DNA from 2 places in the Rhizobium sp. SYY.PMSO genome. Region 2 is predicted to be linked to the other one. Evidence: riboswitches for the same ligand, from Rfam matches in the RefSeq annotation. Region 2 holds a riboswitch; the other holds the start of a gene.
What was found. Region 2 has a riboswitch for fluoride ahead of ACJJVH_RS32090 (MFS transporter). Riboswitches for the same ligand answer to the same signal wherever they lie in the genome.

Region 1: linked by a shared signal. The riboswitch ahead of ACJJVH_RS31415 (DUF190 domain-containing protein) and the one ahead of ACJJVH_RS32090 (MFS transporter) in region 2 are both predicted to bind fluoride.

What each region holds. Positions count from the first base shown of each region.
Region 1 is NZ_CP177351.1:1,015,985-1,031,482, reverse strand. Features, by position in the region: gene ACJJVH_RS31425 (RNA polymerase sigma factor) at 1-256, opposite strand, end outside; gene crcB (fluoride efflux transporter CrcB) at 630-1,058, shown strand; gene ACJJVH_RS31415 (DUF190 domain-containing protein) at 1,110-2,948, opposite strand; fluoride riboswitch at 3,037-3,112, opposite strand; gene ACJJVH_RS31410 (cold-shock protein) at 3,456-3,659, opposite strand; gene ACJJVH_RS31405 (FadR/GntR family transcriptional regulator) at 3,982-4,719, opposite strand; gene yjfF (galactofuranose ABC transporter, permease protein YjfF) at 4,736-5,704, opposite strand; gene ACJJVH_RS31395 (ABC transporter permease) at 5,701-6,729, opposite strand; gene ytfR (galactofuranose ABC transporter, ATP-binding protein YtfR) at 6,726-8,249, opposite strand; gene ytfQ (galactofuranose ABC transporter, galactofuranose-binding protein YtfQ) at 8,379-9,341, opposite strand; gene ACJJVH_RS31380 (hypothetical protein) at 9,636-9,800, opposite strand; gene ACJJVH_RS31375 (glutathione S-transferase) at 9,823-10,437, opposite strand; gene ftrA (transcriptional regulator FtrA) at 10,526-11,521, shown strand; gene ACJJVH_RS31365 (4-carboxy-4-hydroxy-2-oxoadipate aldolase/oxaloacetate decarboxylase) at 11,750-12,418, opposite strand; gene ACJJVH_RS31360 (MFS transporter) at 12,475-13,809, opposite strand; gene ACJJVH_RS31355 (LysR family transcriptional regulator) at 14,039-14,932, shown strand; gene ACJJVH_RS31350 (SRPBCC family protein) at 15,007-15,498, shown strand, end outside.
Region 2 is NZ_CP177351.1:1,172,987-1,188,484, reverse strand. Features, by position in the region: gene ACJJVH_RS32160 (helix-turn-helix domain-containing protein) at 1-807, shown strand, start outside; gene ACJJVH_RS32155 (hypothetical protein) at 820-1,062, opposite strand; gene ACJJVH_RS32150 (FCD domain-containing protein) at 1,211-2,209, opposite strand; gene ACJJVH_RS32145 (SDR family oxidoreductase) at 2,621-3,394, opposite strand; gene ACJJVH_RS32140 (SDR family NAD(P)-dependent oxidoreductase) at 3,664-4,443, shown strand; gene ACJJVH_RS32135 (sugar phosphate isomerase/epimerase family protein) at 4,562-5,443, shown strand; gene deoC (deoxyribose-phosphate aldolase) at 5,581-6,282, shown strand; gene ACJJVH_RS32125 (sugar phosphate isomerase/epimerase family protein) at 6,304-7,149, shown strand; gene ACJJVH_RS32120 (SDR family oxidoreductase) at 7,164-7,949, shown strand; gene ACJJVH_RS32115 (hypothetical protein) at 8,146-8,694, shown strand; gene ACJJVH_RS32110 (ABC transporter substrate-binding protein) at 8,954-10,234, shown strand; gene ACJJVH_RS32105 (carbohydrate ABC transporter permease) at 10,348-11,187, shown strand; gene ACJJVH_RS32100 (carbohydrate ABC transporter permease) at 11,234-12,115, shown strand; gene ACJJVH_RS32095 (ABC transporter ATP-binding protein) at 12,121-13,266, shown strand; fluoride riboswitch at 13,368-13,431, shown strand; gene ACJJVH_RS32090 (MFS transporter) at 13,694-14,848, shown strand; gene ACJJVH_RS32085 (ABC transporter ATP-binding protein) at 14,955-15,498, opposite strand, start outside.

The DNA.
Region 1 (15,498 bases), 160 kb from region 2:
ACCGGCCCTGATGACGCCGCTCGCGCCTGATGATGTCGATGGCGATGTTGCCTGCGATCCGCAGAAGGAAAGCCTTCTTGTCGCGCACTGCGGCCGGATTCGTAAGGCCGGCGACCCGAAACCATGTTTCCTGCAGCGCATCCTCTGCGACATCGAGCGAGCCGGTTCGTCTGCGCAGATGCGCGCGCAACGCATGCCACTGGCGCAGATAAATCGCCTGAAGATCGTCGTCGATATCGTCAGCAGCTATATTCATTCGAATGCAGTACGTTTGCAAAAGTAACCGTGAGGATGGCTGCTTTATGAGCAGCCAAATGCTTGCCGCTGACCACCACAGTCCTGATCTGCTGGCGACGCGATAATCTATTAAAATTGGTATATTTTAGTCAAGTTATAGTCTGCGCAGTTGCCGCCCTCATCGGTCGTCGGCGGTCTGGCGTACCATTTTAGACACATTCGCCAGGGGAGGGAGTCAATTTAAACCGCGACGATACGGCGGCCGGCGCTTGTTTCGTCACCGATCGGATTCAACAGTGGCGTCAAGCCTGATATCGTCCCTGCATCTGCCATGCAGCAGGGCGCGCGATATCGCGCGCGGAGTGCGGCCCTCACAGGGAGGATTGGAGAGCATGCCGGTTACGTTATGGGTAGCGATCGGTGGGGCGCTGGGCAGCGTTGCCCGATATTGGGTGGCGCTATGGATGCTGCCGATGAGCCGTGATCTGCCATGGGGAACCATCGTCATCAACATTGTCGGTTCCTTCGCGATCTCGTTTTTCGGGACGCTCACGGTGGAGCATGGCCGCTTTCCCATCTCGGATGTCGGACGGACGTTCTTCATGGTGGGGATTTGCGGAGGGTTTACGACCTTCTCGTCCTTCAGCCTGCAGACGCTGGAGCTTCTCAAGGCCGGAGCGGTGGGCAGGGCGGTTCTGAATATCGCCATCTCCGTCGCGCTCTGCCTCGCATCGGTGACGGCAGGCTATCTCGCGGCCGAACGCCTGAACGGCGGTGTGGACGAGGTGGCGCAGAATGCAATCGAGGAGGAAGCCTCATGACCTCCGTTGAGGCGGAAGCGTGCCGAAACACGCTTCGCCATGTTCCGGTGATCAACCGGCATCCGCGATCGTTTCGTCGTCCTCGCTCTGCGGGATGATCGTCTTTTCGACGAGGTGCAGATTGCTGATGGACCAGTGCTCCAGATGCTTGAAGATGATGACCTTGTCATGCAGCATCCCGCCATGTCTCCGGACGAAATTCTCCAGTTCATGGCGATGACCGATGATTTCGACGCACATCGTCAGCTCCGGATTGCGAATCTCGCTGCCGAAATCCTCCACTTTGCCGTGATTGCTGTAGCCATAATGGGTGTGGTGCGCCACGGCGTTCATCAGCCCGGCGTTCTTCGCTTCGAGGACCAGCTCGCGATAGAGGGGGCGGGAGCTCCAGAGGCTGCGAGCTCCTTTGCTCGGCATCTTTTCGCGGGGCTTCAAATAGATTCTTATCATGCCGACGTCGCTATGGGTCAGCGCATGTGAAAACTGCATTTCCTGATCCTTGATCGATGGAGTTTTGGTTCGAGCGGCCGAGGCTTGCCGCCCGAGGCGGTCAAGCAGGCTTGTCACGGGGGCGGGCCGGCCAATTTCCCGAACCTCCCGGAGCGAGACGTCGGGCGGAATGAGCCCGGCATCGTTTTTGGGAACGCCGATGCGCTGCGACAGGTAGATGCCGGAGTGTCCGCTGAAGACGTATGCGATGAAGCAGGCGGTCGCGATGTAGACCGTGTTGCCTGCACCGAAGAGCTCAAGCCCCATAATGGTGCAGGCAAGCGGGGTATTGGAGGCCGCGGCGAATACCGCCACGAAGCCCAGGCCGGCGAACAGATCGACGGGGGCGCCGATCAGCTGCGCGATGGCGTGGCCGAGAGCCGCGCCGATGAAGAAGAGGGGCGTGACCTCTCCGCCCTTGAAGCCGGCGCTCAGCGTTATGACGGTGAAAACCAGCTTGAGCAGCCAGCTCCAGTAATCGGCCCGCGACGGATCGAAAAAGCCGAGAATTGTCGGATCCGCCGGATTTGGCGACCAGACGCCGAGGCCGAGATAGGAACGCGTTCCAAGGGCGTAGACGAGGCCGATGACCAAAAGGCCGCCGACGACCGGGCGGAAGGGGGCGAACGGAAACAGCCGCTTCCAAAGCGTTTGAAGCCCGTGCGACGTTTCTGCGAATATCTGGCCGATCAGGCCGAATGCGATCCCGGCAACGGCAACCTCGGCGAATAGTTTGATATCGAGTTCGAAAGGGGCGCCCGACCCGAATGCAATGGGATATGCGACATGATGGATGCCCCAGAGATGGCAGACCCAGTCTCCCGTGACGGCCGCAATCAGGCAGGGTATCAGGGCTTCGTACTGGATGCGCCCGACGGTGAGCACTTCGAGGGCGAATACGGCTCCGGCGATCGGCGTGCCGAAGACTGCTCCAAATCCCGCTGCGATGCCTGCCATGAGCATCAGGCGGATTTCCGAGGAATCCAGCCGAAAAGCCTTGCCGACCGCGCTTGCCAGGCTGCCGCCGAGTTGCACCGCCGTCCCCTCGCGTCCGGCCGAGCCGCCGAACAGGTGGGTGAGAACCGTCGAAACGAGGATCAGCGGAGCCATGCGCAGCGGCACGCCTGCGCCCGGTTCATGGATTTGGTCGACGATGAGGTTGTTGCCTCCCTCGGCCGAACGTCCGATCCAGTGATAGACCAGTGCTATGAAGAAGCCGGCGACCGGCAGTGCGAAGAGCAGGAAAGGGTATTCGAAACGAGTTTCGGTGGCTCGATCGAGCGCCCAGAGGAAGAGAGCGCAGAGGGAACCGACGGCTGCAGCCATGGGGATTACCGCGGCAGCCCATTTCAACAAGGTGCCGATCTGCGAAAAACGGCCAGTCAAATAAGCAAACGACATGTCTGTCTCCGAACGCAGTCGGAGAGTTCGCCGTCATCGCTTTTGGGGGCGAATGACAGGCACAGGACTCCCACTGCGAGAAAATCACAGTTGAGTAGGAGTCATCAGCCTGTCAGGGCGGTTTGGTTGCGAAGAACCCGGCAGAATCCATTGCCGGAAACGCACTTACCGCATTGCAGCAGAACTTGTCAACGGCGGCATCGACAAATCTCCCTGCCTATCCGCAACCGATAATCTGAACCGCTTGCCGAACAGGGCGGCAGTCTCGCCGGCAGGGCGGCGGAGCACGATCCCGACATGTCATCGGAGGGGGATGGCCCCCTCGCGACAATCGTACTCGACTTACGGGTCGCAGACGGTTTGTTTGATCGCGGCAACCTATGCGGTTGCCGCGCCTTGCGCTCCTGCACTCCACGCCTGCCGGTCTTGGCCTCGGTGCAAGGTCATTTTCCTGCGCCGGATCGTGGAAGGCATTCAGATGGCGGCGCGGCAGCCGACGCTAGGTCATCAGAGCGGCCTGACGTTTTCCGCCTTGGACTTGCCGGTCTTGCGATCCTGGCCCAGATCGTAGGAAACGGACTGGCCCTCTCTCAGCACGTCGCCGTATTGCAGAGCGGAGACATGGACGAATACGTCAGCTCCGCCGGTTTCCGGCGTAATGAAGCCAAAGCCCTTGTCGGTGTTGAAAAACTTAACTTTGCCTGTCGGCATGAGAATCCTCTTGTTTTGTCGCGTGATCGCGGCGCTAACCTAGCGGTCAGCCTTTGCCAGATCAAGCCGCTATGCTGCTGCACTCGATTGTACGTACTTCGGGATCTACAATATGAAAAGCCCGCTCGGCACACGCCTTTCTATCCTTTGGCACACGCCTTTCTATCCTTTGGCCCGCGCATGTTCAATCCATGCTCTCATGGCGGCCATTGCCGCTCCGGCGCGCGGTGCCTGCCTCCATTGCCTCGCGAAAATGTTCTATCCGCCTAAAATCGCGCCCCGGATCATCCGTTGCTGGTGAAGCCGGGCCGGTCCGGATGCGTCAGGCAGCGGCAAACGCTTCAAGGACGTGACGCCGTCCATCGTTGATGACGAACTCCATCGCCTTGTGCGCCGCCGCGCCGTCGCCCGCGGCGATGGCATCGACGATGGCCATATGCGTATCGGCTATATTGCCAAACCCGTTGCTCGCAGGAGGCGCGCTCATGCGGAACATGCCGACAAGCGCCGCCTCGATAAGCCCGCCGAGCGACCGCATGAACGGATTGCCCGAAGCCTCGGTGATCGCCAGATGGAAATGCAGGTCGGCAACCGCAAGGCTGTCCGGCGTGTGATGCGCAGCCGCCATGGACGCGGCAAGACGGCGAAGCAGGTCGATGTCCTCCCGGCTCGCCCGCTGCGCCACCAGACCCGCCGCGAACGGCTCGAACGCCATGCGTATGTCGTAAAGGTGGAGAAGAAACTCCTTGTTGATGCCGCTCTCGAAGTGCCAGTTGAGCACCTCATTGTCGAACATGTTCCAATGGATCCTCTCGGTGACGCGCGTCCCCACCCGCGCCCGCGGCACCACCAGCCCTTTTGCCGCCAGCGTCTTCATGCTTTCGCGCAGCACCGTGCGCGATACCTTGAAACGCTCCAGAAGCTCGCCGTCGCCCGGAAGGATGCTGCCGATCGGAAAGACGCCGGAAACGATCGCCTTGCCGAGGTCGTCGACCACCTGAGCATGGCTCGTGCGCGACTTTCCACCGGGTTCTCTCGTATCAAGCCATCGGCTGCGCAAACACTCCGTCCTTCCCTCAGGCGTATCGTCGATTGAAACGGGACAGCAGCAGAAGGCCCTTCTGCATCAGAATAAAGGCAAACAGCAGCAAGCCGATCAATATCTTCGTCCACCAGCTGGAAAGCGTTCCATCGAAGGTGATGTAGGTCTGAATCAAGCCCTGTATGAGAATTCCGATGAGTGTCCCTCCGACGAACCCCGCTCCTCCCGTCAGCAACGTTCCGCCGATCACCACGGCAGCGATCGCATCAAGCTCGACACCAACCGTGGCCAGCGAATATCCGGCCGATGTATAGAGCGAAAAAACGATTCCGGATAGACCGGCAAGAAAGCCCGACAGCGCGTAGATCCGGATCGTCGTGCGGCCAACGGGCACGCCCATCAGCTCCGCAGTCTGCACACCGCCCCCCAGCGCATAGACGTTCGCGCCGAACCGCGTGCGTTGCGCCAGCAAAATGCCGCCGGCAAAGACGAGAAGCATGATGCCGCCGATCAGCGTCAGCCGACCGCCACCCGGCATCAGCCAATAGAGATCGTTGAGCCTGGAATAGAAATCGTGCTCGATCGGGATACTGTCGATCGACAGCACGAAAGCGATGCCGCGGGCCAGGAACATGCCGGCGAGCGTCACGATGAAGGGCGGCATGCTGAGATAGTGGATGATCGCACCCATGCCGGCGCCGAAGAGCGTGGTGACTATCAGCACCAGCACAAAGGCGATCAGCGGATGGATCGAGGTATCCCGCAGGATGACTGCCAGGAAAACGCCGGTAAAGGCGATGACCGATCCGATCGACAGATCGATGCCGCCGGAGATGATCACGAATGTCATTCCGACAGCCGCAATTCCCAGAAAAGCATTGTCGGTCAACAGATTACCGATCACTCGCGTTGACAGCATATTCGGATACTGCGTCACGCAGCCGGCATAGGCCAGGATGAAGATGACGATCGTCGCAAGCAGCGGAAGATATTTCGAATTCACTTTGCCTGCTCCTTTTGCACCATCTGCCCGTCGCCCCGGCTGCACTGGAGGAATGTCGTCGCGGACCGCATCGCGGGGGATTGAATGACAAGAATGACGATGACGATCACAGCCTTGATCACCAGATTGAACTCCGGCGGGAAGCCCGAGAGCAGGATGCCTGTGTTGACTGATTGAATGATCATCGCGCCGATCAGCGAGCCGACGATACTGAAGCGGCCGCCGAGCAGTGAGTTGCCGCCGACGACTACGGCGAGGATCGCGTCGAGCTCAAGCCACAGGCCGGCATTGTTGGCGTCGGCGCCCTTGATGTCGGCCGAAATGATGATGCCGGCGATGGAGGCGCAAAGCCCGCTCAAGACATAAGCTGCCACGAGCAGGACCGGGGTCCGGATGCCGGAAAGCGTGCTCGCCCGCCGATTGATGCCGATTGCTTCGACGAGCATGCCAAGCGCCGTGCGCCGGACGAGAAGGATCACGACGAGAGCAACGACGAGCCAGATCACCACGGGCATGGGCAACGCCGCAAAGGATCCGCTTCCAAGGAAGGTGAGCCCGTCATTGTTGAAAGTGAGGATCGTGCCTTCGGTGATCAATTGCGCAATGCCGCGGCCGGCCACCATCAGCACCAGCGTCGCGATGATCGGCTGGATATCGAGCATGGCGACGAGGATGCCATTCCAGAATCCGCAGGCCAGTCCGACGCCGATCGTCAGCAATAGCGTATAGGCCAGCGAATAGCCCGCAACGATCGACGCAGCCGCCACGGCGCCGCAGATTGCGATGACCGCACCGACCGAGAGATCGATCCCCTTGGTGGCGATGACCAGCGTCATGCCGATGGACAGGAGCGCCACCGGCGCGCCGCGGTTGAGCACGTCCACGAGGCTTCCGTACAGTCTCCCGTTTTGAATCTCCAGATGAAAGAAATGTGGGAACATAAGGTAATTCAGCGCGAGGATGGCCGCGAGCGCGATCAGCTGCGGCATCAGGCGAAGCAGGGATGCCCTGATTTGCGAGTTCATGGATTCTCCTGCTTCTTTTGAGCCGTGGCGATGGCCTCGACGATATTTCCGGCCGTTATCTCGTCGCCGGTCAACTCGGCGATGTGTTCGCGATCGCGCAGGACGATGACGCGTGAACTATACGCGACAAGCTCCTCGAGTTCCGACGAGATGACCACCAGGGACATTCCCTGGGCGCAAAGGTCGTCGATCAGTCGAATGATTTCCGCATGGGCGCCGACATCGATGCCGCGGGTCGGCTCGTCCAGGATCAGGAAGCTCGGATTGGTGGCCAGCCATCGCGCGAGGATGGCCTTCTGCTGATTGCCGCCCGAAAGAAGCCGGATGGGCTTTTCCCGGTCGGTCGTACGGATATCCAGTGCCTTGATGTAGCGATCGGCGATAGCGTTCTGCTCGCTGCGTGCAAGGGGTTTGGCCCAACCACGCCGCGCCTGCAGCGCCATGATGATATTCTCTCGAATGGAAAGATCGCCGATAATGCCATCGGTCTTTCGGTCTTCCGGGCAAAAGCCGAAGCCGCTCTTGATCGCGGCACGCGGGCTGGAAAGCGTGATGGTATCGCCTTCTATCGTCGCTTCCCCGCTGTCGGCCCGTTCGACACCGAACAGCAATTCGGCGGTTTCCGTGCGTCCGGACCCAAGCAGGCCGGCAATGCCGACTACCTCACCGACATGCACCTCCATATCGAAAGGCTTGATCTTGCCGCGCTTGCCGAAATTCGTGAACCGATATCTTACCGGACCGCTTTCGGTCTCCTTCTGCTTCGCCGTGCTTTCCGTCTGTGAGAGTTCGCGGCCAAGCATCATGGCGATCAGGGTCTGCCGCGGGAGGCCGTTCGCGTCGCGGGTGCCGACCAGGCGACCGTTGCGAAGAACGGTGATGCGGTCGCAGATCTCGTAAACCTGGTCCAGAAAATGCGTGATGAAGATAATTCCGAGGCCGCGCTGCTTCAATCGCCTGACGATGCCGAACAGCATTTCGACTTCATGGGTATCGAGGCTCGCGGTCGGCTCGTCGAGGATCAGCACCTTACCGGAGAGATCGACGGCACGGGCAATCGCAATCACCTGCTGTATGGCAACCGAGAAGCGGTCGAGCTGGCGGCCGACATCGATGTCCATGCCATACTGCTGCAGCAACTCTCTGGCCATGTTGTTCATCGACCTGCTGCTGACCATGCCGAACCGTTGCGGTTGGCGGCCGAGAAAGAGATTTTCCGCGACACTCAGATTGGGCAGCAGGTTTACTTCCTGATAGACGGTTCCGATGCCGAGCTTTTGCGCCGCCAGCGTATCGTGCGGATCGATCTCGGCCCCGTCGAGGACCAGAGTGCCGGCATCGCGGCGATAGGCGCCGGTCATGCATTTGATCAGCGTGGATTTCCCCGCCCCGTTCTCGCCAAGCAGCGCATGCACCTCGCCGCGCATCAATGTGAAATCGACATGATCGAGAGCGGTCGAACCGGGGAAGTATTTACAAAAGCCTGTCGCTGTTAGAAGTCGCTCGACGTCGTGAGCCATGAAGCGCGAATGTCCCTGCATTGAGCCAATGGGCGAAAACAATTGCCAGCGCATTTTGGTGATGCGCCGGCAATCCCGCACGAGAGTCGCACCGGCGGCGTTGCCGGGCCGGTGCGATCGGCGTTCGTCTTAGTAGCCAAGGTCCTTCTTCTGCTCGTAGACCTTCTGCGGGTCATCGGCCTGGGTATAGAGCTTGGACTCGGTCTGGATCCACTTCGGCGGCTCCTTCTTGGTCTTCAGATAGGCGTCGAGCGCGTCGAAGGCGGGGCCGGCCATGTTCGGCGTCAGCTCCACCGTCGCATTCGCCTCGCCGGCGGCCATGGCCTTGAAGAGGTCCGGAACGGAGTCGACGGAAACGGTCAGAATATCCTTGCCCGGCTTCAGCCCTGCTTCCTTGATCGCCTGGATGGCGCCGACGGCCATGTCGTCATTGTGGGCGTAGAGCGCGCAGATGTTCTTGCCGCCGTTCTCGGCCTTGAGGAAGCTTTCCATGACTTCCTTGCCCTTGGCGCGGGTGAAGTCGCCGGTCTGGCTGCGAACGATCTTCAGATTGTCATGGCCTTTGATGGCTTCCTCGAAGCCCTTCTTGCGCGCGATTGCGGGCGAGGAGCCGGTCGTGCCCTGCAACTCGACGATGTTGCACTTCTTGTCGCCGACCGTTTTAACCAGCCAGTCGCCGGCGACCTTGCCTTCATGGACCTGATCGGAAGTAACTGCGGTCAGATAGAGATCCTGCGGTGCGTTGATCGTGCGATCGAGCAGGATAACCGGGATATTGGCTTCCTTGGCTTCCTTCAGGACAGAATCCCAGCCCGTCTCGACGACCGGTGCCAGCAGGATCGCATCGACGCCCTGAGCGATGAAGGAGCGGATAGCCTTGATCTGGTTTTCCTGCTTCTGCTGGGCGTCAGCGAATTTGAGATCGATGCCGCGCTTTGACGCTTCCTGTTTCGTCAGCGTCGTCTCGGCGGCGCGCCAGCCCGACTCCGAACCAATCTGCGAGAAGCCAACGACGAGTTGCTTCGCGGATGCGGACGTAAACATGCAGGCAGCAAGAATCGTGGCACTGATCAGTGCAGTCTTAAACTTCATGATTTCCTCCCAAAGGCCATCTCGTTCGGCCTGCGAAGCAAAAAATCATATAGTAATACTTTTGTAAATCAGTAATCGTTGATGCAGCGCAGCAAACCTATGTGGCCATCGCGAACAACCTCCGGATAGCGCGCCTTCTGGCGCTGCGGGAGCGGCGTTGCGGCCGTGCACGAGGCTCAGGCAGAGGTCTTTGGTTGACGGGATTCCGGTGAGTGAAAGGCAGGGATGCGAAAACGTCCTTGCGGCTGTCGGGGCGGCCGCGATCAAGCTGGCGGCTTGTCGCGCCATCCGGATTCACATGGTCAATTCGGGCGAAGCCGCAATCGTGAAAATCGAGAGGATGCCGGGATCGACGGTATTCCCGCGAGCCATGCCGCCATCCCTCGGCGGTTCGAGAACATTGCCGGCGTCATAGACGGTATCGAGGTTTTCTCGATGCCAGGGAAAGTGGCGCTGCACGGCAGGAGCTGTCTTTACGGCTTCATTTGAAAGGGCATGCGAGGAACGCGGCCGTTTGCTCTGAACGCGATGACAGGGCCGCAAGATTTGGATGAGCTTCGGGGTCCAGGCTTTCGGGTAGCATTTCCCGAGTGAAGCGAAAGGCGACGGCTGTGGTAATGTCGGCCTGAAGGGCCGATTCACCGCAAAGCCAGGGACCGGCGGCCTGCGCTTCTTCCTCCAGCAGGCGGTAGGCCGCGCCGAGCTGTCCCTGCACGCGGGCAAGCCAAGGCTGATGCCGTTTTTCTTCCGGGCGGAGATTGTTTTCATAGACGATCTGAACGGTCTTTTCACACGCTGCCAGAGCCAGGCCGACAATCCTCTGGGCGCGCGTGAAAAGGTGCGCCTCCTCGGGCACAAGTCGCCGCTCGGCGGGAGCAAGCCGTTCCGCATATTCGAGGATCAACGTCGAATCCAATAAGACAATCCTGTCGTCCGTCACCAGAGTTGGTGCTTTCACCACCGGATTGATCGCGGCGAAAACATCGTAGGTCGAGAAGACCGACAAGGATTCATGCTCGAACGGCAGGCCGAGGACGTTGAGGGAGATGGCCACCCGGCGAACATAGGGAGAGTCGTACATTCCAATCAGCTTCATGTTCATTTCCTTGCAACGCGTTCTGGCGGGAGCTTACCGCGGCGGCGGCATCTTGCTAGTGGCAGGAAATGCCACTATCGAAAGGATCATGACAAAAACATCTGGCCCTCTTGTCGCGATCCTTGTTTATGACGGGCTTTGCACCTTCGAATTCGGGTGCGCCTTTGAGGTCTTCGGGTTAACGCGACCGGAGATGGGGCCGAACTGGTATCGCTGCGTGACGGTAGCCGCAGAATCCGGTGTGCTGCGAGCAGCAGGCGGCTTATTTGTCGAGGCAAGCCGAAGCCTGCCTGCACTCATGGAGGCGGATACGATCATCCTGCCGGGTTGGCGCGGCCCCGATGCACGGGCGCCGACGCCGCTTGTGCAGGCGCTGCGCGCCGCCAACGGCGCAGGAAAAAGGATTGTTGCCATTTGTGGCGGGGCTTTCGTGTTGGCTCAGGCCGGGCTTCTCGAAGGGCGGCGCGCAACCACCCATTGGCACCATCTGCAAAAGTTGGCGGATCGTTATCCGGGCGTCGGCGTCGATCCGCAGGCGCTCTATATCGACGCGGGGGATATCCTGACTTCGGCGGGAAGCGCAGCGGGGCTTGATCTGTGCTTGCATGTCGTGCGGCTGGATTTCGGCGCGAAGGTTGCCAACAGCGTGGCGCGCCGGCTGGTCATCTCCGCGCATCGCGATGGCGGACAGGCTCAATTCGTGGAACGCGCCATTCCCTTGCCCGCGGGTACGCACGTCGGAGGGGTGATGGATCGAATCCGGGAGCGCTTGTCAGACGATTGGACGGTGGACCGGATGGCGGCCGTGGCGCATGTCAGCCCTCGCAGCTTGCACAGGCACTTCCACAAGATGACCGGCATGGCTCCGGGAGAATGGCTGCAGCATGAACGGCTGTCCGCCGCGCGGGATCTGCTGGAAGAGACGACGCTTTCCGTCAAGGCGATAGCCGCCCGGGTGGGATTGCGGTCCGACGTCAATTTCCGGCAAGTCTTTCGTCAGGCAACGGGGTTGACACCCACAGACTATCGAAACCGGTTTCATACGAGGGAGACGGCTTCGACACGCCTTACCATTCAGGGCTGACGACCGCACAAGCCCAGCTGCATGCGACCATCCGATTTCGCCGGTCGCCGCTTTTCTTCGTCATGGTTCCATGCGGCTGATGGATCGCCGATATCGCCGCCGGCAGCTTTGGCAGGAACTCCTCCCACATCCGGTTTTCCGGACCGAAAGCGGTGGCGGCTCTGCCGAAACAAGAACCGCCGCCCTGTCGCGGCGATCCTGTTCTTCGGTAATGCTAGTTCCCGTTGGTCAGTCTTCCCAGACGCAGCCCTTCGCCCGCATCATCGCGTAGCGGTCTTCGATGTCCATTTTCCCCTGGCGGTGAAGTGCCATCATGTGGTTTTCGTGCCGGTCTCGCTCTTCGCAGGCGGCAATCAGCTTTGCGATGTCTTTCTCGCGGACGACGACGACGCCATCGTCATCGGCGGAAATTATGTCTCCGGGCGTAATGAGCTCTCCGCCCACCACGACGGGATGGTTGACGGTGCCGAGGGTGTCCTTCGAGGTTCCTTTCATGCACAGGCCGAGCGAGAAGACCGGAAAACCGATCTCGCGCAACCCACGGCCGTCGCGTACGCCGGCGTTGATGACCAGGCCGGCGATGCCGCGGCCGATGCAGGCGGCGGCGAGAACGTCGCCGAAGCCGCCCTGGTTCGGATTGTCGCCGCCATCGACGACGAGAACATCCCCGGGCTTGGCAAGGTTGATCGCTTCGAAGATCATCAGATTGTCGCCGATATGGCATCCGGCGGTGATCGCCGGGCCGCAAACCCTCAGTCCGGGCTTGATCGGCTTGATTCTGCAATCGAGCGCTCCCAGCTTGCCTTGCGCTTCGTGAATCGTGGCGGGACTGAAGCTGCTCAGAGCTTCGACATCGGATTTCGAGGGACGCTCGAAACTGCGGCGGACATGCGGCATGGACATTTACCTTTCGGCTTCTTTGTGGATCGGGATAAAAATCGGTGGGCTGCGGCTCAACCGGTCTTGCCGGATGCGGGGAACGGCTGTGCAAGGCCCGCATCCTCGGGGTTCAATTGCGCGGCGACGATCGGGCCGGTTGGAACGAACCAATAGATCGCGGCCGATACCACCGAGATCGATGCGCCGATGATCAGCGGCATCGAGAAGGACCCCGTGGCTTCCACCGCAAGGCCGGTGACGGCCGGGGCGATTGCGCCGCCGATATAGCCGAAGCAGTTCTGGATTCCGCCGAACGATGCCAGGCAGTTCTCAGGCACGGCGTTGGCCGCGACAAGCCATGAGCATGTCCCGGAAAGCTGGCTGAAGAACATCGCGCAACTGATCCAGACGGTGGCCATCACGACATCGCTCGATTGGGCCGTCAGCACGGTAAAGCCCGCCAGCCCGAGCAGTCCGGCAATGAATACCAGCCGGCCGCTATCCATCGCGGAGACATTGAAACGGGCGATGACATCGGCGATCCAGCCGGCAAAGAGACTGCCGACCGTGGCGCATGCAAAGGGTATGGCGACGAGAAGCCCGGTCTTGCCGATGCTCATATGATAGGTCATCTCAAGATAGGCGGGCAGCCATGTCGCATAGATGCCCGACATATAGGATGTGCCGAAAACACCGAGGAACAGACCCCAGCTCGTGCGGAAGCCAAACAGCTTGCGCCATAGGCTGAAGGTCATGCTCTCGCCGCCGGACACCGGATCGCCTTCCGTCAGGATGGCGCGCTCTTCCGGTAAAAGGGATACATCGTCCGGCTCGCGGTACGTCAGAAACCAGACAAGCGCGCTGATGAAGCCGACGCCGCCCATGAGGATGAACATCCATCGCCAGCCGGCCAGCACCATCAGGGCGGTCAGGACAGGCGCGGCGATAGCCTGGCCGAAATGGTTGGCGCCCGTGAAAATTCCCATGGCCGTTCCGCGCTGGCGAATGCCGAACCATCGCTTTATGACTTTCGTGCCCGCCGGCATGCTCGGCCCCTCGCCGATGCCGAGGAGAAAGCGCAATATCCAGAGCTGGGACATTCCGGTCGCCAGGCCGGACACGCATTGTGCCAGGGACCAAAGCGTGACTCCGGCTCCGAGCAGACGGCGTGGCCCCAGCCGATCGATGATCAGTCCCAGGGGAAGCTGGGCCAGCGCATATGTGAGTGGGAAAGCCGACAGCAGGAAACCCATCTGTGGCAATGAAATACCCAGATCCTCCCGAATGAGCGGATTCGCGATGGAGATCGTCGCCCGGTCCATATAATTTATCATGCCAATGACGGCGAGCTGCGACACGATTCCAAGCTGGATGGATCGCAGGCGTGCGGATGACCGCCCATCGCTCATGGTTTAGTTCCTCCCTCTGCCTGTAGCACTCGGCGAAACCCTCCAGTTGTCGCCTTGCCCCGCATGTTCAAACGGCGCGCGAGGGAAAACAAATACGGATTCTTGAAGCAAACTATAAAAAAGTTGTATAGCTCGGCTGCGCGCCGCGCTTCGGGTCTTCGTCTTGACGCATGCCGTCATTGCGAAACCGCCGCACATTTTCGCGCGGTATGCTTCAACGGGATTCTTGATGCTGGATCTTCATCGACTGAGATATTTCGTCGCCGTCATGGACTGCGGATCGATTTCCGCCGCCTCCAAGCGCGTCAATGCCGCCCAGCCGGCGCTCAGCTACCACATGAGCGAACTTGAACGCCTGACGGGCCTCAAGCTTTTCGATCGGCTGCCGCGCGGGATTTCTCCGACCCCCGACGGTTTGTTTCTCCTGGAGCACGCAAGAAGCCTTTTACAGGCCGTCGACCATGTCGAGCAGGCAATTTCGGCAAGAAGCCACAGATCAGTTCAAGCGCGTGTCAGATTGGGAATGATCCCGTCTCTGGCCGCGACCTACGCCCCCGAGATCATAGCCGCCTGGTCCCGGGCTTTTCCTCAAAGCGAGCTGCATGTATTCGAGGCTCGAACGGCCGACTGCAGCCGGATGCTTGCTCAATCCGAACTCGATATAGCGATCCATGTCGGTACGGGAAAAGAAGATGCTTCCTGCGTATTGTTTACCGAGAAACTCTACCTCATCTCGGGAAAGCCTCTTCCCCAAGCCATCGGCAATGCCATGCCGCTTGAGGCGCTTTCCGGCATAGACCTGATCTTGCCGGCAAAGAGCAATCCGATAAGGGTGGTGATAGACAAGGCATTCAGGGCCAGGCGAATAAATCCGAACATCCTTATGGAAATCGACGGGCAGGATACCGTAAAGAGGGCAGTCGAAGAGGGCATCGCGGCTTCGATCATGTCCTGGAACGGCGTGAGAAAGGAATGCAACAGCAATATGCTGCTGGCATATGCGATAACGGAACCCGATATTCATCGGTCTATCGTTCTGTCGACCGCAAGCCAGTTCGATCAGCGGCTTGTCGGGCAATTGAAGGACATAATGCGGAATATTGTGAATGTTGACAGGGAATAGCGTCGATCTTGAAGACGGCGCGAGGCGGAGGAAGATTGCTTGCCGTTGCCGCAAACGATGCATGAGGCACGCCGATGTCGTCTGAACCCGCGCAGCCAGGCGACCGGCCATCTATTACCGAGCGCTTGATGTTCGCCGTTCCCGCGGCGCTCTTTTATGGAACGATCCTCTACTTCCTGATCTGGATGCCTTCGGGGGAGAGCCTCCCCTTCCTGTCGGGCCTCGTTCTCTTTCCCATGGCGATCACCGGCACCGCGACGATTTTGGCCGATCCGCGCGGAGAAGGAAGCCTGTGGCGCCACATCAAGATCGGCTGGATCTGCATCACGCTCTTTATCGTGCTGTCAATGGTGCTCATGAGGGAGGCTGGCATCTGCGTCGTGATGGCCGCACCGTTCTTTTATGTCGGCTCGGCGTTGGGGTCCCTGATTTCCAGGCTGTTGCTCCGCAAGCTGCGATCGCGATCGATTGCGTCATGCCTCGTCATTCTTCCGCTTGTCGGCCTCCCTGCGGAGCCGCTTGTTCCGGCCCCCGAGCATGAAGGCCAGGTTCAGACCGTCATCGAT
Region 2 (15,498 bases):
TGGCATCACCATCCGGAATTCGAACTCACACTTACGACGAATTCGCGCGGCCATCGTTTCATCGGGGACCATGTCGGGACGTATGACGACGGTGATCTGGTCCTGCTCGGACCACACCTTCCGCATACCTGGTCGTCGTCAAGCAAGATCGACGACGACCAGCCTCACAACGTGATGGTGATCTGGTTTCGGCCCGAATGGGCGCGGGGGCTGACGGAGCTTCTGACCGAACTGAAGCCGATCGGCGCAATGCTGGAGCGATCCTCCCGTGGTCTGCGGTTTTCACCGCAAGCGGCCGACCGGGTTCGCGCTTCGATCGAGGCCATTTTCGACAAGAAGCCCGCCGATCGTCTTCTGGACCTTATGGCCATCCTTCTTTCGCTTGCCACGGATGACGGCGCGGCCCCGCTCAGCGCGCCGAACAAGACGCCGTTGGCAACCGAAGCGCCGGGTTCAAGAATCGATCGGGTACTGGAACACGTCCACAAGAATTACCGGGATGAGATCAGGGTCGCCGAGCTGAAGGAAATCGCCGCGCTCAGCGCTTCGGCATTCCATCGCATGTTTATGCGGCATACCCGCCTGACGCTCAGCGAATATGTCATGCGGCTTCGGATCGGCGAAGCCTGCGGCGAGCTGATCGCGGGAGACCGGCCCATTGCATCGATCGCCGAGGCCGTGGGTTACCGCTCGCTTGCCAACTTCGGAAGGCAGTTCAAGTCTCTGAAAGGGCAGACCCCGCGAGAGTACCGACAGCGTTTCAACGTAGCGCCGGCAGGGCAATCTAGCCGGTCACGAGAGTTCTAACCCGATAGACGACTAGGAGCCGGGAATGGCATTCGTGTCGAGAGCGCCGGCGATCTTCTCCATCGAAGCCTTGCAGCGCTTGCAGTTGCGACCGGAGTAACAGGGGCTGACCGCCTCGTCGTCTTGGCCGAGGCGCCCTTCGACAAAGCGGGCGGCATCGGCATCGACGGGATGATGGTCCGATCCACAGGGGCCGCGCCGTTCTCCACGATTGGCCAGTTCGACCCCCGATCCATAACGTCCACTATCGCACATATCCGTCCTCCCAAAGACCATGGCATGGGTTCAGGATATGGACTTGCACGAAACCGTGTTGTCCCGGTTTCTCTCATTCTGATACTATTGTCGCGTTCCCTGCGGCATCAGGGCTCCAATCGGAAAAGTGTTCGCCGTCGAGGTCAGGTCACGCGAAGAAGCTCGCCGGTTCCGTCGCCCCCTCGTGGCGAACCATTTCGGCGCGCGCAACGACGCCAGCGACCGAGCTTCTGATGTGGGCGCGCATGGCAGCTTCCGCCTTGGCGGGGTCCCCCAGCCGGATCGCGGCAAAGACGGCGGCATGTTCGTCGAAGAACGCTTCCCGAGGCGGCTTCTCGACTTTTGTCCCGACGGTGTGCTTTGAGAGAGTGAGCAGGCAATGTGTTGGCTGCAGAGCCTTGGCGAGTTCTCGATTGCTGGTGCGCTGCACGCAAGTCACATGCAGATCGACTTCAAGGTCATACATCTCGGTGGCGGAAATTGCCGGATAACGGCTCGCTCCGTCGGCCAGACGAGCGCTCATGGCGGCAACCTCGTCGTCCGGGAGCCTTTCCAGCGCGCCAGCGAGAGCGACGGGTTCGAGATGCTCGCGCAGTTCGTAGAGTTCGAGGATGCGTCGCTCGTCCAGCGGGACGACCGACCACCGCGAGGCCTCGTCCTTCTCGATCATCCCAAGTGTTTCCAATCTGGAAAGGACATCTCGGGCAACAGTGCGGCCGACGCCATAGTGCCGTGCGAGTTCGTGCTCGTTGATCCGCGTTCGGCCGAAGAAGGAACGGTGGACCACTTTTTGCTCGACGTCGTCGTAAAGCGTCTGCCAGGCGAAATTGATGCGGGGCTCGTGAAGGATCGAGAGACGGGCCAGTGATTGCGCAAGCGGGGCACGGATCGGCTCCACACCGGATGGCCCAACGATATAGCCATGGGCTCCGGCGCGATGCATGAGGCCATCCGCCATCAATTCCTGCAAGGCGCTTCGCACCGGTACGCGGCTGGAGCCCACAAGCTGCGCCAGCGGGACCTCCGTCAAAACGGTGCCGGGCTCGATATCCCCGTTTACGATCGCTTCCCTGAGGCTTCGGCTTAGCTTTTCAGCCAACGTCTGTTTGCGCTGCAATTCGGAGCCCATGCCCTTTCGATCGTCCATGAGCGCAATTGTAACGTCCTCGGCTCGGCGTGTCGACTATCGATGCCCGGCCCTGCGGTACGGTCGCCCGCCCATCGAATGATGTGGCTGACGGGGACTTGCCGGCTCTTATGCCAAGGGCGGAAGTCCCTCGGGTATATTCCGGAAGCGAACCGGACGCAGGAACCTGCGGATCGATAACGTCGCCAGTCCGTATGGCGGCGCGAGCCTCGATCTCATCCGCGATCGCAATCAGGAGCGCCGCACGGCTTGCCCTTAGGCTGTAACCGATAGACGGAAGGCGTCCTCCGTCGCCGCGCAAAACCGATCGGCGCGCTCGACGCCGGCTCATTCTGGAAGGCCGCGCCTCCACCGATCCAGGTCCCTGCTATCAGGTGCCTTAAAGGTCATGCGTTTCTCATTGCGTCGTTGTCAGCGCGACCCAGCGCCAATCGATCGATCGAGGTGGGTGTAGCCGCCGTCCGGGAATATCCATTGGCCCGTGGTGTGGTTCGAGCGATCCGACAGCAGGAATGCGCAGGCGTCACCGATCTCGCGGGCCTCCGTCATGCGCCGTCCAAGCGGAATACGGCCGGTGATTTCCTTCAGTGCCGCTTCTGGGTCGGACATCGTGTCGAGCCAGCGGCGATAAAGCGGCGTCATCACTTCGGCGACAACGATCGCGTTCACACGGACCTTGTGCGGAAGGAACTCCACAGCCCATTCGCGCGTCATTCCCAACTGCGCTGCCTTGGCTGCAATGTAGGCGGAGGTGCCGCCTTGACCGGTCAGTGCCGTCTTGGACGAGATGTTGACGATCGCTCCCTGCGTTGCCCGGAGGTCATCTGCGAGCAGATGGACTATCGTGTAGTAGTGGACAAGGTTCTGATCCAGGCTGGCCCGAAAAGCGGCCGGTCCCTTGTCAATTCCGACGCCGTCATTCGCCCCGGCGTTGTTTACCAGGCCATGGATCAAACCATGCCGCTCCCTGATCGCGCCGACCGCGGCGCGGCAGGCGTCGTCATTCGAAAGCTCGGCCTGTTGAAAGTCCGCTCCGGTCGCCGAAAGCCATTCTTGAGCCGGCCGACGCCGTGCGAGAACCACGGGCTTTGCTCCTTCCTCTGCCAGGACTTCGCAGATTGCGGCTCCGATGCCGGAACCGCCGCCGGTCACGACGACGACTTTGCCCTGAAGATGTAAATCCATCACTTCGCTCCTGTAGTCTGTCCTGAAAATCGGCAGGCTAGTTTCGCCTGCGGATCATTTGGTCAGCTCGTAAAACCGGATCGCGGCTCCGACCATAATCTGCCGTCGAAACCGATCCTGAAATTGATTATTGCGTGCATTATACAGAAGCGCTTGCGCAGTCAACATTTTAACGCTAAATCTAGCGCCGACCACCGAGTTTAGCGCTCCACAAGGCGTCCTCGGAATCAGGTATCGATCACACGAAATAGGAGGATGTGCTCGTGGCGATGATGGACCTCGATCTAACAGGCAAGACTGCGCTGATCACCGCATCGGTAACCGGGATCGGCCTTGCCACCGCGCAGGGTCTGACGGCGCGCGGCGCGAAGGTTTGGATTAACGGAAGAAATGAGGACCGGCTGGCAAAGGCGGCGGACGAGGTGCGTGAACGCGTCCCCGGCGCCGAGGTGATGACGGTTCAGGCGGACGTCGCGACGGCGGAGGGGTGCCGGAAAGTCATCGATACCGTGAAGGACATCGACATCCTGATCAACATGGCCGGCGGCACGAGCAATCTCGTCCCCTTTACACAATTGACCGACGAGGACTGGCAATTCCAGTGGGACTTCAACGTCATGAGCGGCGTGCGCCTGACGCGCCACTATGCTCCGCTGCTGAAAAAGAAGGACTTCGGCAGGATCATTTTCATGACCAGCGAGTCGGGTCTCGTCAGCACGCCTGTCCTGGTCGATTACGGAGTTTGCAAGGCCGCGGTCATTCGTCTGTCCCGAAGCATCGCCGAAGAGTTTCACCGGACCAACGTTACCGTCAATTGCGTTGCTCCCGGCGGCACGATCAGCGAATGGGTTTACCGCGAGGCCAAGGGCATGTCTCTTGAAGAGTTCGAGAAGCGCCACTTCGAAGTCAACGAGCCGACATCGCTGCTGGGCCGTTTTGCCGAAGCGGACGAAGTCGCCAACATGATCGTCTATCTTTGCTGCCCCGCGTCGAACGCGACCCGCGGCGCGCTGCTGCGTGTCGAAGGCGGTGCGGTGCGCACGGACTGATACCCGCGTCAGCTGCCGAAGGGGGGCTTGGCGCCGCGCGTATCAACGACGCACGGCCGAGCCACCTAGTGGCGAACGAGCCGGCGCAGACGCTGGCAGAACAATGGAACCGTGTACGATGAGACTCGCAATCCACTCCTTCGTATGGACCGATGGTCAAGATCAGGAAAGCCTTGAAATGGTGATGGAAAAGGCTGTCGCGACCGGCTACAGCCTGATCGAATTCCCAGGCGTCGACCGCAGCAAGATCAATGTAGATCGCATCGCGAAACGCGCCGATGAACTCGGTCTCGGTGTTCTCGCTTCGGCGGGTCTTGCGCCCGAATACGACCTGACAAGCGAAGACCCCGACGTGGTCCGCCGGGGCGAGGCGTTCCTTTACGAGGCGGTCAGCGTCGCCCGCGATCTCGGCAGTCCGCAGATGAGCGGACCGATGTTTTCCGCCCATCAGAAATTCAAGACGATGCCAACCCGCTGTGGATGGGACACCAGCGTCGGCGTCCTCCAGAAGGTTGCGGCGAAGGCGAAGGCGGCCGACGTCGCCCTCTGCCTCGAACTCGTGAACAGATACGAGACGAACCTGATCAACACGGTCCAGCAGGGGCTGGCCTACATCCGCGATACGGGTTCGGACAACATCTACCTGCACCTCGATACCTTCCACATGAACATGGAGGAGGAAGACCCCGCCCGGGCGATCCGTCTTGCCGGCGATCGCATCGGCTATTTCCACGTCGGTGAGAGCAATCGCGGCAATCTCGGCTCCGGCACGATCCGGTACGCTCCGATCTTCGATGCGCTGCTGGATATCGGCTACTCCAAAATCATCGGCATCGAGGCTTTCGCGAACGCCGGCTGCGGAGATTGGCTCAAGGCAATCTGCGCCGTCTGGCGGGAGAACTGGCGCGATGGCGACAATTTCGCGCGCACCTCCAGGATCTTCGTGGAGATGAAGATCAACGAGGCTGAGAGCCGGCGCAAGGCCTATCAGGCAGCCTGACGCTCAGTCGGCGCCGACCGGTGCGCCATTTCGTAGATCAACAGGTTCGCCCCTTGATTCGGACCGGGGAAGCGCATCAGCGGTCGCCTGGCACAAGCAGCCATACGCGTAAGGTCATGGCAAATCGGAGGAAAACTATGCTTACAGTCGATACCCTCGCTTCCATGATCGATCACTCGATCATCGACCCGAACCATACAGAGGCGGATATGATCGCGGGCATCGAAACCGCGATCGAATACCGTGCAGGCAGGTTCACGACCCAGCCCTTTCGCGTGAAGGCCGCGAAGAAGAGGCTCGAAGGCAAGGGCATTGCCCTCCAGACCTATGTCGGCTTCCCGCATGGCAACGATCACACGGCGACGAAGATCCTGCAGGCGCAACAGGCGCTGGACGAAGGCGTCGATGAGCTCGACATGGTCATCAATATTTCCGCGTTTCTGTCGGGTGACGTCCGGTACGTCGAGGACGACGTTCGGGCAATCGTCAATCTGGCGAAGCCCTACCGCGTGACGGTCAAGGGAATCATCGAATGCTTCTACCTGACGCGCGAACAGCGGCTTGCCGCAGCACGAATCGTCGAAGCCGCCGGGGCAGATTTCGTGAAGACGTCGACCGGCCAGCGCGCCGACATGCAGGCGTCGATCGCGGAAGATGTCCGCGAGATGCGGTCGGTTCTCAAGCCGGAAACGATCATCAAAGCTTCAGGCGGATGCTTCAACCTCGATGCCATCCTTCTCTATTACCGGAACGGCGCGCGTCGCTTCGGGGCGTCCGAGACGGCCACCATCCTGAACGATTTCCGCGCTCGCACGGTCGCCGGCCTCATCATCGACTGATTACAGGAACTGGAGAATCTGATGTTTCGCTACAGCTGGTCGCAGGCTCTTTTCATTGACGAGACGCTGGAGGAGAGCCTCGAGCGTTTGAGCCGCTATGGATATGATGGGGTGGAGCTCCCGCTAATGTCGATGCTGCCGTCCGAGATAAAGAGCCGCCTGAACGCTCACGGGCTGAAGTGTACGTCCGTGAACGGCCGGTTCGTCGGCAGGGACCGGGACCTCTCCAGTTCGGATGACGATATCAGGTCGGCCGCCGTCTCGTATGTCAGATCATGTCTGCAGTTTGCCTCGCATATCGGAGCGCCTGTCGCGATCATCGTGCCGACGCGCATCGGTAAACTGAGCCCGGAGACTTCTCTGGCGCAGGAGTGGGACAATGTCGTCAGGAGTCTGGAGGAGATCGGCCGTATCGGCCAGGGGCTGGGCGTTACGGCGGTCATCGAATGCGTCAACCGGGCCGAGACATACCTTGCGAACCGTCTGGAGACCGCTCACCGCCTCGTCAAGGACTCAGGTTCTCCACACGTCGGGCTGATGGCCGATAGCTTCCATATGAACATCGAGGAAAACGATGTTCATGGGGCGCTCCGCTCCGTTGCGGGGCATCTCAAGCATGTCCATCTGGCCGACAACAACCGTACTGCTCCGGGTATGGGCCACCTGGACCTCGGACGTTTCCTCGAAACGCTCTTCGGCATTGGCTATCGCGGCGCTATCGCCATGGAATGTGATGTGCAGGCGCTTGACCGCTACGGGCGTAACGCGTTCACCTCCGATCCCGAGGTCTTCGATCGATATGCCGAAACAGCGATCTCCAACCTGAAGCGCATGGAAGCAGGCCTTCAGACCAAAGTCGCCGTGTGAGGGAGGGAGAGACAATGGCCACGAAAAATCGCACAGCAATCGTAACGGGAGCCGCACAGGGGATCGGCCGCGGCATCGCGCTTCGTCTGGCGAAGGACGGTCTTTCGGTCACACTGGCCGACTTGCCATCCAGCCTGACGAAACTGAATGCCGTCCGCGCCGAGATGGAGGGCGCTGGCGGCAGATGCCGCATCTCCACTGTAGACGTCACCAAAGCGGATGACGTCAATCGGATGGTTGCCGAGCATGTTGCCGACTTTGGCGGCATCGATGTCATGGTCGCGAACGCGGGTATCGCCATCACCGCTCATTTCGTGGATACGACGGCCGACGACATCGATCGTTCCATGGCGGTAAATGTGCGCGGAGTTTTCAATTGCTACAAGGCAGCCGCGGAGCAGATGATCAGGCAAGGGCGCGGCGGCCGGCTGATCGCGGCGGGTTCCGTCAGCGCACACAAGGGCGGCGAGTGGCAATGCGCATACGTCGCTTCGAAGTTCGCGGTACGCGGTTTCAATCAGACGGTCGCGCTGGAACTCGCGAAGCATGGGATCACCGCCAATATCTACAGCCCCGGAGCGACGCAGACACCGATGTACGATTCAATCGACGAGGTCGTGACACACACGGAAGGCACGCCTCGGGGCAGCGAACTTGCAAAGGTCGGCGCGAAGGTTCCGCTTGGCCGGCTCGCGCAACCTGAAGATATCGCCAAGGTCGTGTCATTCCTGGCTTCAGAGGATTCGGGTTACGTGACGGGCCAGTCGATTGTCGCCGACGGCGGCGTCTACTTCGTCTGATCCGGTGGGATCGTCAGGACAATCGTCAGCCGCAGCTAACCAAGCTCTTTCGCTGTTTCGTTGCTGGTGTAACGCTGAAGCATCGTATCGCTGCATCGCCGACATAGGTAGCAAGTGCTGGAAGACGAAACCGGCTGCCGAAATCGCGGATCTGGAAAAGGCGGTTTGACATGCATCGCCAAAGCGCGAGTTGCTGATGTTCCGCCATGGTGTCTGTCCGCACTTCGCGCCCATTGGCTTGAACGATATTGAACCTGTCGCGTCCGTAACCGATCCTCTGATTTTTGAGCTTCTGAAAACGACAATGATCACCCAACCAAGATTGACAGCCATATCTTTTTTGTTTAGCGTTAAAAACGGCAAATACAGGCAGTTTTCGGGTCGTATTGGGTCTGGATCGTGTGAAAGCGAGCAGTGCCGATATCACTCCGGAACGGGAGAAAGTGCGCCTTGTAATTGGTCGGTCTTGCAGGAACGGCGTCGTTTTGCGGTTCGCTCAAGTTCGCTTGCCAAGTCGAAATCCTCGACATCGGGAGGTTGTTGGATGGAAAATACCAAAACGAAAAAGCAGAACGAGGTGGGAGCTACAATATGCAGCACCCAAGGTTTGACCATTGCCGTCGGCGGCTGGTTTGCTCGCCTGGTTGATTACAGTCGTGTCCCTGGAGGGCTGGCAGGATTGTCGGGGCTGACCTTCCATTCGAAGATGCCGCGACCCGGACACCAGAGCCACATCGACATCTGACATGGAGCGGATGCCGGGGAGAGGCCGGCATCGAAGCAGGCGAGTTCCTGCAGAAGTGTTTCACATAATGTGCTTCAGGCCAACGGCGAGGTGACAATCGCCGAACGTGAAGCCGCGTCGAACTCTGCCGCGCTGCGGTTCAGAGAATGATCTCTTGCGCCTTTTTTACGGCCGAGAGCGCCCGTGATCCCTGAAACCCCGGGATCTGTTGCCTTTTAACCGGCCGTCGAGCGCGGCCATCTGGGAGGATGCAATGCGAATGAGATTTCTTGCGGTGGTCGCCGCAGCGCTTACCCTGCCGATGCTGTACGGCGGCGCGGCACTGGCAGCCGACGACAACAGTGTCGAGGTCCTTCATTTCAACACGTCCGGCAGCGAAGCGGCTTCGTTCTACAAGTTCAAGGACGCGTTCGAAAAGGCCGGCGGCAAGTGGATCGACTCTCCGGTCGCCGGTGGCGGTGGCGACGCGCACGATACGACGCTTCGCGCTCGTGTTCTCGCTGGAGATGCGCCCGGCGCAGCACTTCCGAAATGCCCGGAAGCGGCCCGCTGGTATGAGCAGGGCTATATCGCCAACATCGACGACGTTGCCGCCAAGGATAAGTGGGACGAACGGCTCCCCGAGCTCCTCAAGAATTTCGCCAAGGTCGACGGTCACTACGTTTGCGTACCGTACGATATCCATCGCCTGGACTGGCTTTGGGGTAACGCCGAGGTTCTGAAGTCCGCCGGCGTCGACAAGATGCCTGAAACGTGGGCCGAGTTTGACGAGGCGGCGAAGAAGATCCAGGCGGCCGGCAAGATCGTTCTCGCCCACGGTGGCCAGGAATGGCAGGACGGTACGACGTTCCAGACTGTCGCTCTGGCGATAGGCGGCGCGGACTACTTCCGTAAGCTCGCGAAGGGCGACCCCACCGCAATCGACAGCAAGACCACGCGCGAGATCTTCGACCGCATGCGGATTCTGTCCACCTATGTCGACCGTGGTGCTCCCGGCCGCGACTGGAACCTGGCTTCGGCGATGGTCACCAAAGGTGACGCAGCGTTCCAGATCATGGGCGACTGGGCGAAGGGGGAATTCCTGCAGGCGGGCAAGAAGATGGGTACCGATATCCTTTGCTCGCCGGTTCCGGGTGAAGTCGCCAACCGGCCCGGCATGGTGATGGTTTCGAATTCAATGGGTTTCTTCGTCAAGGAGAAGGGCAAGAACGATGCCACGACGGGACAGAAGCTCCTGGCATCGACCCTGCTGAATCCCGATGCGGAAATCGCCTATACAATGATCAAGGGCTCGGTTCCTTCGGTCAATGACGTGCCGCTCGACAAATACGATAGCTGCGCCCAGCGTTCGGCCGCTGATATCAAGGCGAACAACGAAGCCGGCACCCTTGTTGGCGACATGTGGACGATGACCCAGGGTGTATCTCCCTCTATCGATGCAGCAATTCGCCAGGTCTCCTCGCAGCACTTCAGCTCCAAGACGATGACATCCGACGAGGCTGTCCAGGCAATGCTCGACGCAGTCGAACTCGCGCAGTGATCATCTTAGGCGATCGCGACCCACGGTCGCGATCCGTTTCATGAAGGGAGGTCACAATGACCCGAAAAAGACTGGCGGCTCCATGGCGGGAATACGTCGCGCCCGTGATCGCGATGTCGCCATCGCTCATCACGCTCAGCGTCTTCGTCTATGGCTTCATCGCCTGGACTGTCCTCGTTTCGCTTTCGGCGTCGAAAATGGTTCCCGACTTCACCTTGGTTGGGCTCGAGAACTACTGGAAACTTTGGCGTTTCGGACCGTGGCGGCTGGCCGTCGGGAACTTCCTGGTATTCAGCGTTCTCTACGTAGCGATCGGTCTGGCATTAGGACTATTCCTTGCAATCCTCATCGACCAGCGTGTGCGCGCCGAGAGTCTCTGGCGCACCGTTTTCCTTTATCCGATCGCGTTGTCCTTCGTGGTTACCGGTGTGGTCTGGCGCTGGATCATGAACCCGACGATCGGTGTCGAGCGCTTTGTCCGCGATCTCGGTTTTCCGAACTTCGAGTTCGCGTGGATCAGTGACGAGCGCCTTGTCGTCTATACCCTGGTGATCGCCGGTCTCTGGCAGGTGGCAGGATTCGTGATGGTTCTGTTCCTTTCGGCATTGCGTGGCGTCGATGGCGAAATCATCAAGGCCGCGAGCCTCGATGGGGCCCGTCCTTGGCGGATCTATCTCTCGATCATCGTCCCATCGATCTGGCCCGTGTTCCTGTCCGCAGGTGCAATCCTTGTGGGTATGGCGCTCAAAACCTTCGACCTCGTAATTGTGATGACACAGCGCGGCCCCGGGAGTTCGTCCGAGTTCCCTGCGACGTTCATGTACGACATGGCCTTCAGGCGCAACCAGCTCGGGATCGGTTCCGCTTCCGCTGTGATGATCCTGGTCGCCGCGCTCATCATTGCCCTTCCAGCCCTACTCATTGGAGCGCCAGACCGTGACCGCAACAAATGATTTCTCTCAGCCGACCATCAGGCCGCTGGGGAAGAAAGCCAAAGCGATGACGAGCTCGGAACCTCGAACCGTCGAACAGGCGAGCCCTGTCGCCAGGCTGGTTCTCCATGCGGTCCTGTTGTCGCTCGCGCTTTTCTTCCTGGCTCCGCTTGCGCTGATGCTCATTACTTCGCTCAGGCCGACCGAAGACTTCCGGGGCCAGTCGATCATCAGCTGGCCGGGAACCTGGTCGCTCTATGCCTGGACGAAAGCGTGGGGAGAAGCCTGTATCGGGACGCGGTGTGTCGGCCTCAAGGCCTACTACATGAATTCGTTCATGATCGTTGTTCCCGCGGCGATCATCTCCACCGCGCTGGGTGCGATCAACGGCTTCACGTTGTCCAAGCTCAGGTTCCCGGGCAGCAACATGTTGTTCATCCTGATCGTCTTCGGCGTATTCATCCCATATCAGGCGATCCTGATCCCCGCCGCGCAACTGCTTGGGAAGCTGGGCCTGCTGAATACAATCTGGGGCCTGATCCTCGTTCAGTCTGTCTACGGCATTCCGATCTGCACGCTGTTCTTCCGCAACTATTACACCTCGATACCGGATGAGCTGATCAAGGCGGCCAAGATAGACGGAGCAGGGTACTGGACGATCTTCTTCAGTATCGTCCTGCCGTTGTCGCCTCCGATCATTGCGGTCACGCTCATCTGGCAGTTTACCGCGATCTGGAACGACTTCCTCTTTGGCGTAACGTTCTCCTCGGGCTCCAGTCAGCCTGTCATCGTCGCGCTGAACAATCTTGTCAACACCACCTTCGGCGTCAAGGAATACAACGTCGACATGGCTGGCACGATCATTACCGCACTTCCGACACTCGTGATCTACGTACTTGCGGGCAAGTACTTTGTCCGCGGGCTCACCGTCGGTTCCGTAAAAGGATGAAGTAAATGGGTTCGCTTTCAATCGTAGACGTTACGCGTTGCTATGGATCGTTCACCGCGCTCGACAAGGTCAGCGTCGAAGCAGGCCAGGGCGAGTTCCTCACGTTGCTGGGACCGTCAGGCTGCGGCAAGTCGACCTTGCTCGGCATCATCGCCGGGCTCGACTACCCGACGTCTGGCGAGATCAGAATTGACGGAACGGATGTCAGCGGCACGCTGGCGCGTGACCGCGACATCGCGATGATCTTTCAGTCCTATGCCCTCTACCCGACGATGACCGTTCGGAAGAACATTGAATTTGGGCTCAAGATTCGGAATGTACGGGCGCCGGAGCGTGCGAAGGCAATCCAGAATGTGGCCACGATGCTGCGCATCGACCATCTGCTCGATCGCAAGCCGTGGCAGCTTTCCGGCGGTCAGCGTCAGCGTGTTGCCATGGGGCGCGCGCTCGTGCGCAATCCCAAGCTGTTCTTGTTTGACGAGCCGCTTTCCAACCTCGACGCCCAGCTTCGCACCGAGATGCGCATCGAAATCAAGCGCCTTCATCAGAAGCTCGGCGCGACTATCGTCTACGTCACGCATGACCAGGTCGAGGCAATGACGATGTCGACGAAGATCGTTGTCATGAATGGTGGCAAGATCGTTCAAATCGGCACGCCGAACGATATCTACAATTCGCCGGCGGATCTGTTCGTGGCGAGGTTCGTCGGTTCTCCGGCAATGAATTTACTCGATGGCACCGTCGAAACCCACGGGAGCGCCCAGGTGCTCAAGGTATCGCCCAAACTCTCCATTCCGCTTCCGGACGGATATGCGGCCAACGGGCAGGCGGTGACCTTGGGTATCCGTCCGGAAAACATCACGATCGGCGAGGGACTGAACGAAGACAGCGTCGTCCTCGATGCGCGTGTTGACCTGGTCGAGCCGACAGGTGCCGATACCCTCGTCATCTTCGATGTCGGGGGGAAGGAAGTGACGGCGCGCACCGCACCGACCGCGAAGATCACCACCGGCCAGACTTTGAAATTCGGATTTTCGCAGGATAATTTCCATCTGTTCGACGCCAAGTCGGGCGTGCGCCTACAACAAAGCGTCGAGGCGCGCAGTGCTCGCCCGTCGCTTGCGGCGATGAACGCAGGCCGGTCTTTCTAGGCTATTCGGAGGTTTCCCGAATTGGCCACTCGCAAGAACTATTTAATGCGACTCCGGCAGATTCAGGAGGATTCCCGTTGTAATCTGCTGCGTAGATATTAACATGTGAGTGGGATGGAGTTCCCCTGTAACCGCCATAATCTGGCTGATGACTCCTGCTGCGAAGCTACGCGGCAGGATGCGCCCTGTCTGCCGCGAAGGTGGTTTTGACCAAAGCCCCTCGGCCACGCCACCATTCAGTTTCAAAGCAAAGTTGCCGGCAGGCCGCGGTCTGAGAACAACTCGGTTCGAAGCCTGCCGGCAATTTCAATCTGATAGAAAACGCAATGATTTTATAGCTCGAGTCGTATTTACAACAAACGAGGCTCCCATGCCTTTCCCCTCTCGATCCAAATCAGTTCGTGACGGTTCTTCGCAATATGTCGCCATGCGGTTTGTGCTGCTTGTCGGCGTCCTGAGCTTCTTTGCCGATTTCACCTATGAAAGCGCGCGCAGCATTCTGGGACCGTTCCTGCTGACGCTCGGCGCTACCGCAACTGCCATTGGCTTCATAAGCGGAGTGGGCGAATTGCTCGGCTATGGTCTGCGGCTTGTCTCGGGTCGATGGGCGGATGCTACCGGGAAATTCTGGCCGATTACCATCTTCGGGTATGTTGTGCAGATGGCGTCGGTGCCCGCTCTGGCCCTTTCCCATAGCGTTTGGCAGGCAGCGCTTCTCATCATTCTGGAAAGGGTGGGCAAGGCAATCCGCAATCCGCCTCGCGATGTCATGCTCTCGCACGCCGGCGCGCGCATCGGGCAATATGGTTTTGTATTCGGGATCCATGAGGCGATGGATCAATTCGGCGCCATGTGCGGTCCCCTGATCATCGCTGCGGTCATTGCGCATCGCGGAAGCTATCGAGAAGCATTCGCGATCCTCGTGATTCCGGCTGTCTTCAACCTGACCATGCTCATGCTTGCACGGCTTCTTTACCCGGATCCCGGCCCATTGGACGAACATAGTCTGTCGGCGAAGGGGCAGTTCCCCGGTGCTTTCTGGGTCTATCTTGCCGGAGCGGGATTGGTCGCGGCCGGCTTTGCCGACTATCCGGTCATAGCCTACCACTTTCAGGTCAGTGGGACGGTGACGGGACAGTGGATAGCAATCTTCTATGCGATCGCAATGGGAGTGAGTGGAACGGCATCCATGATTTTTGGCAGAATGTTCGACCACCATGGCTTTAAAATCCTTTTGCCGCTCACGATCGTCTGCGCCGCTTCCGCGCCGCTCGTCTTTCTAGGTAATTTCTGGATTGCCCTGCTAGGTGCTGGAATCTGGGGAATTGGAATGGGAGTGCATGAATCGATTATTCCGGCCGCCGTATCTCCCATGGTCGGGGAGGACAGAAGGGCATCGGCCTTCGGTCTTTTTACCGCCGGCTATGGCGTAGCCTGGTTCCTCGGCAGCGCGACCATCGGCTGGTTATACGACAAGAGCATTTCCGACGTCATAATCTTCTCGGCTCTATGTCAGGTTCTGGCGCTGCCGCTGCTTTGGCGGGTGAGCCGGTTTCACAAGTCGGTCATGTCCCGGACATGAGGCAACCATTTGCCGCCTTCCAAGCAATGAATCTCGGTGCTGCGAGAACAGTCTGGGATGCAGCACGAGCGAAACCCCGCACCGCAGCTCAGGTTCTGCTATCCGGCTAGCTGGCTCGAAGCGTTCTTGGTCTGGCGTTCAGGAATGCTTTTACCCAGGGATGGGGAGATTTATGCAGGAAGCGCGGTTCGCAAAGCGTGACAATCTCGCCGTCAAACAATGCTGCCGCGCGATCGCAGATCTCGAAAAGCGTATCGACGTCATGAGTGACAAGAATGACGGCAATGTTCTGAACTCGGGCCATGTCATGGATAAGGGAGTCGATCTGTTCCGCCATAATCACGTCAAGCCCGGTAGTTGGTTCATCGAGCAGCAGCAGTTCGGGATCGGTGGCGATCGCCCGTGCAAGGCCGGCGCGCTTTGCCATGCCGCCGGACAGTTCACCCGGAAGCCTGTCGGCTACGTCTGCCGGCAGGCCGGCCGCAGCGATCTTCACATCCGCAATCTCATGCAGAAGATCGTCCGGCAGTCCGCTGAGATGCCTGAGCGGGACTGCGACATTCTCCCGCACAGTCAATGTTGAAAAGAGCGCATTGTGCTGGAAAAGTACCCCGCAACGTGATGCGATCCTGCGCAACTCCGCATCCCGG